DNA from 3 places in the Rhizobium pantanalense genome. Region 1 is predicted to be linked to each of the others. Evidence: riboswitches for the same ligand, from Rfam matches in the RefSeq annotation. Region 1 holds a riboswitch; each other region holds the start of a gene.

Region 1 (3,091 bases):
TTGGCCGCATATGGCCGAGACGACTGCGAGACCATCGGCGCCGGTCGAGTAAACGCTCGCGGCATGCTCCGCTTTCAGGCCGCCGATCGCGACGGATGGAACTGGGCAAAGCCTGATGATGCGGGCAAGCCCGTCGAAGCCGATCGGTTGCTTGTGGTCGGGCTTGGTGGGCGTGGCAAAGACCGGGCCGATCCCGGCATAGTCGACGACGCGGACATCTATCGAGGAGGCAAGTGCTTCCGTTTCCACTGAGAGGCCGAGGATCATGTCCGGCCCGATCGTGCGGCGGGCGTCGGCGGCATTCATATCTTCCTGGCCGATGTGAAGGCCGTCCGCGCCGATGGCGATGGCAGCCTCGACATCGTCGTTGACGATCAGCCGGATATTCGTTCCGTGCAGGATCCGCTTGAGCGCACGACCAGTCTCGATCATGGCGGTGGTCGAAGCCTCCTTGTCGCGAAGCTGGATGATGGTGGCGCCACCAGCCACCGCCGCCCGCGTTGTCTCCACCATGCCGAGATCACGGCATAGCAGCGGATCGAGGACGAGATAGAGCGAGAGATCGAAGTCTTTCTTCATGCTACCGATATCCCTGCATTGCGATCCAGCACTTCCGGGGTAAGGCCGGCGAGGGCATCGAGGAAGCGCCAGGAAAAGGAGCCTGGCCCGTCTGCAGCCACTCCCGCCTGTTTGCCGGCGACGGCGAAGACCGCGAGTGCCGCAACGGTCGCATCGAATGAATCATCCGGCGTTGCTGCAGCAAAGGCGCCGACGAGGCAGGTCAGCGAGCAGCCGAGGGCCGTCACCTGCGGCATGAATGATGAACCGCCGGCGATGCGCTTTGCCCTCCGCCCGTCGGTCACGAAATCCGTAACGCCGGTAACTGCAACGACGCAGCCATGCTTTCCCGCCAATTGCCGGGCGGAATCTTCGGCTTGTTCGACGGCGTCCCTGCTATCGACGCCCTGGCCGCGGCTCGTGCCGCCGGCAAGCGCGATGATCTCGGATGCGTTGCCGCGAATGATTGTCGGCCGCAGCTCCAGCAATTGGGCTACCGCCTTGCGACGAAACTGTGTCGCATAATGGGCGACGGGATCGAGGACCCAGGGCTTGTCCGCCTCGTTTGCCGATTGCGCGGCCTTCAGCATGCCCGCAAGCCAGCCGGATGAGAGCGTGCCGATATTGATCGTCAGCGCGCCGGAGATAGCGGCAAACTCGCCGGCTTCCTCTTCGGCATGTACCATTGTCGGCGATGCCCCGGCGGCAAGCATCACGTTGGCCACGATATTCATGGCGACGAAATTGGTGATGCATTGCACCAGCGGAGGATTGGCCCGCATGGTGCGAAGCTGATTGCCTGCTGTGATTTGGTTCTGCATATCGCCCCTTCTTTCGGGCGGGCGAGACGCGTGGGAACGACGTGCAGTGTTTGGCGAGGTCCCGAGCGACTCCCTCCGCCAGCATGATCTGGTTCAGGTTCGAAGGGTGCTTCTCAGCCCGCCGGATGGCGGACGCCCCTGTCTCTCATCTCTCTTCTTTTCGCAGACAAAGGAGGCGCTGTCATCAGCAAATCGCAAAGGCAGGCGTGACCGACGGGATGACGACCGCCTGCTTTTCGGGCGACATATGCAGTATGTGCATAGGTGCAGTGATTCCTTAGCTCTGCAAAAAGTCGAGGATTTCGACTATATATTTCTCATCGAAGCGACGGGAGCGCCAAGCACGGCAGCTCAGCTTCGAAAGCCCAAGGAAAGGGGATCATCATGAACGTAGCACGCTCTTTCAATAACTGGCGCAAGTATCGTCAGACGGTCGCCGAACTGGGCCGTATGTCCACGCGCGAACTGCATGATCTGGGTATCGATCGCGGCGAAATCCGCAACGTTGCCCGCGCAGCAATCGCTCGCTAACGGCCGCAACGGCTCCTTATAAAAGCTGCATTATGCCAGCGCCTGTTCCTCCGAGCAGGCGCTTTTGCTTTATGGGCATCCCGCTCATTCTTCGCCGCGCCGCCTGAAGATTGCGATCGGCCTAGCTGCCCGGTTTTCGCATAGCGCATAACTGCCTTGCAAAGAAATGCCTATGAACTGAGCAAAAGACTGGTATGTTCTTCTTATCGAAGCGATGCATCTCCTCCCGCATCCCTTCGCTTGGCAGACGTCCTTATCCTCCTCCCAGGGACGACTGCAGGAATAGCGGAACTCCTCCTCCCATCCGCTGTTCGGTTCTTGTAAAAAGCCTGCCGCTCCTCCTCCCGCGGCAGGCTTTTTCGTTTCATAAAATTTCCAAGCGATTGCGAATGGCTTAGCTTGGAAATGAGGCGACGCGGTTCAGTCCAAGCGGCAGGAGCGCTTCCGCATTAAAGAGTGCGCATTCTCCTCTCGCAAAAATGAAGAGCGGCCCCTATGTGCGACCTATGTAGCGCGCTACATCGAAGATCGCCCAAATTCGATTCCCGAAAAAGGAGGATGCCCATGACCGGTTCTGCCGAATATACGCCGCCGAAAATCTGGACCTGGAACAAGGCCAATGGCGGCCAGTTCGCCAATATCAATCGCCCGATCGCAGGCCCGACTCACGAGAAGGAACTGCCGGTAGGACGCCATCCCCTTCAGCTCTATTCGCTTGGAACGCCGAACGGCGTGAAGGTCACCATCATGCTCGAGGAGCTGCTGGCGCTCGGTCACAGCGGCGCTGAATATGATGCCTGGCTGATTAAGATCGGCGAGGGCGATCAATTCGGCAGCGGTTTCGTCGACGTCAATCCGAACTCGAAGATCCCGGCCCTGCTCGACCGCAGCGGCCCGAAGCCGGTTCGCGTTTTCGAATCGGCCTCGATTTTGATGTATCTCGCCGAGAAATTCGGCGCCTTCCTGTCGACCGAGCAGCCGGCTCGTGCCGAATGCATCTCCTGGCTGTTCTGGCAGATGGGCAGCGCTCCCTATCTCGGCGGCGGTTTCGGTCATTTCTACGCCTATGCGCCGACGAAGATCGAATATGCGATCGATCGCTTCGCCATGGAGGTGAAGCGTCAGCTCGATGTTCTCGATCGTCGCCTGGCCGAAAGCGAATATATCGCCGGCAGCGACTA
Region 2 (3,091 bases), on a different contig from region 1:
CATTCGATCGACCGCGCAGCGTTTCGGCCAAGTTCGGATTTTTGCCCCATGGACATGCAGACAACATTCTCGCCGCTCGTGGCGGATCATAAACGGCGGCTTATCCTCTTCCTGTTTCTGATGACTGCCATGTTCATGGCAACACTCGACAACCAGATCGTCTCGACCGCACTGCCGACGATCGTCGGCGAATTCGGGCATCTGGAGCGCTTCGGCTGGATCGGATCGGCCTATCTTCTCTCGCTCTCCGCCGTCATGCCCGTCTACGGCAAGCTCGGCGATCTCTTCGGACGCAAATATGTAATGATGACGGCGATCGCGATCTTCACGGTCGGCTCCGCCGTCTGCGGCCTTGCCGTCTCGATGGATACGCTGATCGCCGCCCGCGTCCTTCAAGGCTTCGGCGGCGGCGGCATCATGGTCTCGATCTTTGCCGTGAACGCCGATCTCTTCGAGCCGCGCGAGCGCGCCCGCTACCAAAGCTATTCGAGCCTTGTGCTCATGGCTTCCGGCGCCATCGGCCCCGTTCTCGGCGGCACGATGAGCGATCTTTTCGGCTGGCGCTCGATCTTTCTCGTCAACGTGCCGATCGGCTTCATCGTGCTGGCCGGTCTCGCCTTCATGCTGCCTTACCGCAAACCGGCCCGACGCCCGAAGATCGACTATGCCGGCGCAATCGTTCTTGCGTTGACGACGACGAGCATCGTGCTTGCCGCCGACGGCACCGAGCTTTTCGGATCGCTGCTGTCGCCACAATGCCTCGGCATCATCGCCTTCGGCGTCATCTGCGCCATCGCTTGGGTCTTCATCGAGCGCCGCGCACCAGAACCCATCGTGCCGATGACGCTGTTCCGCAATCCGACATTCGGCCTCCTGCTGATCATCTCGATCACCAGCGGTGCCGTCGCTATCGGCATGGTGAATTATTTCGCGCTCTTCCTGCAGACGACGACGGGCCTTTCGCCGTCGATGGCCGGGCTGCTGTTCATTCTGCTGACCGGCGGCATCGTCTGCGGTTCGCTATCGGCCGGTCGGCTGATCGCCGCGAGAGGGCGCTACAAGCCCTTCGCCGTCGCAAGTGCTGCCTGCAGCGCCATCGCATTCGGCGCGCTTGCCTTCCTGCCAGCCGGCACGCCCATCGTCGTCATCGGCGGCCTGATGCTGCTGCACGGTATCGGCATCGGCCTTGCGCAGCAGGTACCGGTTATCGGCGTGCAGAACGCAGCGGCTTCCCGTGACGTCGGCGCGGCAACGGGTGCCGTCACGCTCTCGCGCATGGGCGGCGCCTCCATCGCCATCTCCATCTACGGCGCCATCATCGCCGCCAAACTCGGCAATGTCGGCGTCTCCATATCAGGCGTATCCGATATCGAGCAGCTGACACCGAAAATGATGGCGGCTTTGCCGGAAACAACCCGCGAGGCAGTCGCCAATGCCTATGCGAGCGCCTTCAGCCCGCTGTTCATGACCGCCGCGGGCATCTGCCTTCTCGGCCTTTTGACCGCGCTGACGCTGAAGAACGTGCAGCTTCCGGGGGCGACGAAGAAATTCGAAAGCCCGGCGGTCGCGGAGGCTGCCGAGTAAATCGTTCATGCTGCAATCGGCAAGGGCATCATTTCCCTTGTCATCCCTCCGTCACAAGGCTAAATCTGCCGACGCTCTAACGGGGTGCCCTGTGTTCTTTTGAACATTTGGCTGAGAGGCTTTCACCGGCCAACCCGCGGAACCTGATCCGGCTAACACCGGCGGAGGGATTAGACGCGTGACGAACTCATAGCGCCCTTTCCCCTTCAGACGAAACCAAAGTGGAGGCGCCACCATGCACAACCGTTCGCTATTGTCATTCTTCGCCGGCTTGGCCCTTGCAGCCGGAACGGCTTTTTTTGTCGCGCAGCCTGCCGCTGCAGCCGACAAGACCCTGACCATCTACACCTATGAGAGCTTCACCGCCGATTGGGGCCCGGGCGCCAAGGTCAAGGCAGCCTTCGAGAAGACCTGCGGCTGCACGGTCAACTACGTCGCCGTCACCGATGGCGTCGCACTTCTCTCCCGCCTGAAGCTGGAAGGCACCGGCACCAAGGCCGATGTCGTTCTCGGCCTCGACACCAATCTCATCGACGAGGCCAAAGATACCGACCTCTTTGATGTAAGCGGCGTCGACACCTCGGCCCTCAAGGTTCCCGGCGGCTTCAAGGACGACGTCTTCGTGCCCTATGACTACGGCCATTTCGCCGTGATCTATGACAGCCAGACGGTCAAGAACCCGCCGAAGAGCATGAAGGATCTCGTCGAGGGCGATCCCAATCAGAAGATCGTCATCGAAGATCCGCGCACATCGACGCCGGGTCTCGGGCTGCTGCTCTGGGTCAAGTCGATCTATGGCGACAAATCCGCCGATGCCTGGGCGAAGCTCAAAGGCCGTATCCTGACAGTCACCCCCGGCTGGTCGGAAGCCTATGACCTCTTCACCAAGGGCGAAGCGCCGATGGTGCTCTCCTATACGACGTCGCCTGCCTATCACATGATCGAGGACAAGACCGACCGCTATCAGGCAGCCGCCTTCTCGGAAGGGCATTACATCCAGATCGAGGTCGCCGGCCTCATCAAGTCCTCGCCGAACAAGGAACTTGCCCGCGACTTCCTCAAATTCATGATCTCACCGGGCTTCCAGGATATCATTCCGACAAGCAACTGGATGATGCCGGTTTCAGCCACTTCGGAGCCGCTGCCGGACGCCTTCAGCAAGCTCGTGGTGCCGTCGAAGACCTTCCTGATGAGCCCCGCCGATGTCGACAAGAACCGCAAGGCCTGGATCGACGAATGGCTGGCCGCCACCAGCGGCAACTGATGCTTTGACGATACTCACGGCACCAGAGCGAAGACGCGCCATTTCCGGCGGGGCAGTCAGCCTCGCAGGCATCGTGCTCTTCGTCGGGATCGCCGTGCTCGTTCTGCTCGCCGCCGGCATTGACTCCGGCGGCATCAATCCCCTGGCAGATCCCTACTTGCTGCGCGTCCTGCGCTTCACGCTGTTGCAGGCGGTGCTCTCGACGCTGCTTTCCGTTGTACTCGCCATTCCGATCGCGCGCGC
Region 3 (3,091 bases), 190 kb from region 1:
GAGCGGTATCCGGATCGAGCGACAGGTTGAACTGATCCTCCCAGCGGAACTCGAACCTCGCGCGTGACAATGCGTCGTCGCGAACCTGCGCGGCCGGATGCCCCTTGGCGAGGTCGGCCGCATGAGCGGCGATCTTGTAGGTGATGACGCCGGTCTTGACGTCGTTGCGATCGGGCAGACCCAGATGCTCCTTCGGAGTGACGTAACACAGCATCGCCGTGCCGAACCAGCCGATCATGGCAGCGCCGATCCCGGAAGTGATGTGATCGTAGCCCGGGGCGATATCCGTCGTCAGCGGCCCAAGCGTGTAGAAGGGCGCCTCGCCGCAGACGGCGAGCTGCTTGTCCATGTTCTCCTTGATCTTGTGCATCGGAACATGGCCGGGGCCTTCGATCATCACCTGGCAGTCTTTAGCCCAGGCGATCTTCGTCAACTCGCCAAGCGTCTCGAGTTCGGCAAATTGCGCGGCGTCGTTGGCATCGGCAATCGAGCCTGGTCGCAGGCCGTCTCCGAGCGAGAAGGAGACGTCATAGGCGCGGCATATGTCGCAGATTTCCTCGAAATGCTCGTAGAGGAAGCTCTCCCTGTGGTGATGCAGACACCACTTGGCCATGATCGAGCCGCCGCGCGAGACAATGCCGGTGACGCGGTTGACGGTGAGCGGGATGTAGTGCAGCCGCACACCGGCATGGATGGTGAAGTAGTCGACGCCCTGTTCGGCTTGCTCGATCAGCGTATCGCGATAGATTTCCCAGGTCAGTTCCTCGGCAATGCCGCCGACCTTTTCCAGCGCCTGATAGAGGGGCACGGTGCCGATCGGCAGTGGCGAATTGCGGATGATCCATTCGCGAATGTTGTGGATGTTGCGGCCGGTCGAAAGATCCATGACGGTATCGGCACCCCAACGGGCGGCCCAGATCATCTTCTCAACTTCCTCCGCCATCGAGGAGGTGACCGCGGAATTGCCGATATTGGCGTTGATCTTTACCAGGAAGTTCCGGCCGATGATCATCGGCTCGCTTTCCGGGTGATTGATGTTGGCCGGAATGATCGCGCGGCCGGCTGCGACTTCCCGGCGGACGAATTCAGGCGTGACGTGATCGGGAATATGCGCGCCGAAGCTTTCGCCGTCACGGACCAGCGCTTCGGCCTTGGCCTTGCGGCCGAGGTTCTCGCGGATGGCGATGAATTCCATTTCCGGCGTGATGATGCCGGCGCGCGCATAGGCGAGTTGGGTGACTGCCTTGCCATCCTTGGCGCGCAGCGGCTGGCGCTTGGCCGGAAATTCCGGTGTCAGCCGTTCACCTGTGACGAAGCCGTTGTCTTCGGGACGCACATGGCGGCCCTCATAGGCCTCGACATCGCCGCGGGCGAGCACCCAGTCGCGGCGCAACTGCGGCAGGCCCTCTTCGATGCGGATATCCGCGCCTTCGACGGTATAGGGGCCGGACGAATCGTAGACGATAACTGGCGGCTCGCCCGATGTCGGATGGACGCTGATTTCGCGCATCGGCACGCGGATATCGGCATGGATATCCCCGGTGACATGGATTTTTCGAGAGGCCGGCAGCGGGCCGGTGGTGACGGTCGGAGTGAGGTTCTTTGCGGCAATATTCATGGTGTGAGGCTCCAAGTTGCAGTTGGAGACCCAGTCAATCAGCCGGAATGATGAAAAGACGCCCGGCATGGAATCCAGGCGGGAATCCGAAGCCATCGAGCGCTTGCACCGTCCCTACGCCAGTATGAACTGGATCAGGTTCAACGGGTCACTGCGCCCACAATCGGCAAAGCCGTATTGTTCAGCAGTATCTCAGCCCCTTGCCGGGACCCCCCTGGTGAATGTCAAAAAGGCTATGCCTTACTCTTGTCCTCTGTCAACCCCGCAGCGACGGTCGCATTTTTCGGGAGATTGATCATTGCTGCGCCGTCGAATTACAACTTTATCGCGCAGATCATCGCGCGGGCTTGCCGCGCCCTAGTAACGTGGTGTCGTATTGCCGACGAAGCGATGGGGACCGGTATGAGACAGTTTGCTCGCGGTATCGAGCCAGATCTTGCCGCCGAGGGCGCGCCAGCGGTGACAGAAGGCGAAGTCCTCGCTGAGATAGATCCCCGTTCCCTCCTCGACCATGCATTCGAACAGGGCGTATTGGGTGCTGGGCGAGCGTTTGGTGCTGGGATAGGCATGGATTGCGTTGTAGCGCAGCTCTGGATAGGCCGCGATCATTCTTTCTATGACGTTGCGCTTGATCAGAAGCATGCCGGTGCCTGCATAGATGGCGCTGACGAAATCGCCATCACGCTCTGCAACCTGGCCGACAAGTGGGGTTCCGACATAGTGAAGTGCGGCTGCCGCAAGTGTTTCGCCGTCTGCTGAATTGATGCGGGCCGCCGTCTCCCAATCGTAATCCTTGATCGGATACATGGCGGCGACCACATCCTTATCGGCTTCCAGAAGCCTCATGACCTGATCAGGCTCGAAGCTGATGTCCGCGTCGATGAAGAGCATATGGGTGGCCGTCGTATCGTTCAGGAAGGACGAGACAAGCGTGTTTCGGCTGCGGGTAATCAGGGCGTCATTGCCGAGCAGAGCCAGCGTCAGCTGTATGCCTGCCTGCGCTCCCGTCTGCATCAGCGAGAAAATGGATTGCATGTAGTCCTTGGTAACGAGGCCGCCGAAGCAGGGGGTCGCTATGAAGATCAGCCGGTTCTCATTCATTCGCGATTTTCCCTCTTCGATGGCGCGAGTCGGCGGAATCTAGGAAAATTCAATATTTCTGTGTGTAGCGAATTATTGAATTTTATTGCTGATCTTTGCTCAAGCCGACGGTCATTGTGCCGCGGAATTCCCCATGGCCATATCACGACCAGATTGAGCCGCCACGGCGTCATCGACTGTCGATATCGCGCTGGCCCCGGATGCGGTGACGGCCCTGACTGACAGGCGTTCTTGTGAACAGGGATATCCTTGCGATCCCTGCCGGGTGCCGCCATGGCCTGCTGTCGCGAGTTGCATTTAAGCAACAGAGGCCAAGACTAACGCCCCAGCGCCCTTCATATAATTGACAAACATACGGGCTGTTTGTAAATC

The links. A riboswitch is a leader RNA that binds a small molecule or an ion and turns the genes downstream of it on or off. The one in region 1 is predicted to bind thiamine pyrophosphate.
Region 2: it holds a riboswitch for thiamine pyrophosphate, as region 1 does, so the genes downstream of both, thiB (thiamine ABC transporter substrate binding subunit) here and thiM (hydroxyethylthiazole kinase) in region 1, are expected to answer to the same signal.
Region 3: it holds a riboswitch for thiamine pyrophosphate, as region 1 does, so the genes downstream of both, thiC (phosphomethylpyrimidine synthase ThiC) here and thiM (hydroxyethylthiazole kinase) in region 1, are expected to answer to the same signal.

Annotation. Positions count from the first base shown of each region.
Region 1 covers NZ_JAQJCH010000002.1:603,156-606,246, forward strand. Annotated here, with positions in the region: gene thiE (thiamine phosphate synthase) at 1-579, opposite strand, end outside; gene thiM (hydroxyethylthiazole kinase) at 576-1,379, opposite strand; TPP riboswitch at 1,433-1,529, opposite strand; gene PH558_RS08855 (DUF1127 domain-containing protein) at 1,764-1,910, shown strand; gene yghU (glutathione-dependent disulfide-bond oxidoreductase) at 2,475-3,091, shown strand, end outside.
Region 2 covers NZ_JAQJCH010000004.1:95,576-98,666, forward strand. Annotated here, with positions in the region: gene PH558_RS12185 (MDR family MFS transporter) at 49-1,584, shown strand; TPP riboswitch at 1,655-1,771, shown strand; gene thiB (thiamine ABC transporter substrate binding subunit) at 1,820-2,848, shown strand; gene thiP (thiamine/thiamine pyrophosphate ABC transporter permease ThiP) at 2,859-3,091, shown strand, end outside.
Region 3 covers NZ_JAQJCH010000002.1:417,035-420,125, forward strand. Annotated here, with positions in the region: gene thiC (phosphomethylpyrimidine synthase ThiC) at 1-1,618, opposite strand, end outside; TPP riboswitch at 1,712-1,844, opposite strand; gene PH558_RS08035 (hypothetical protein) at 1,976-2,719, opposite strand.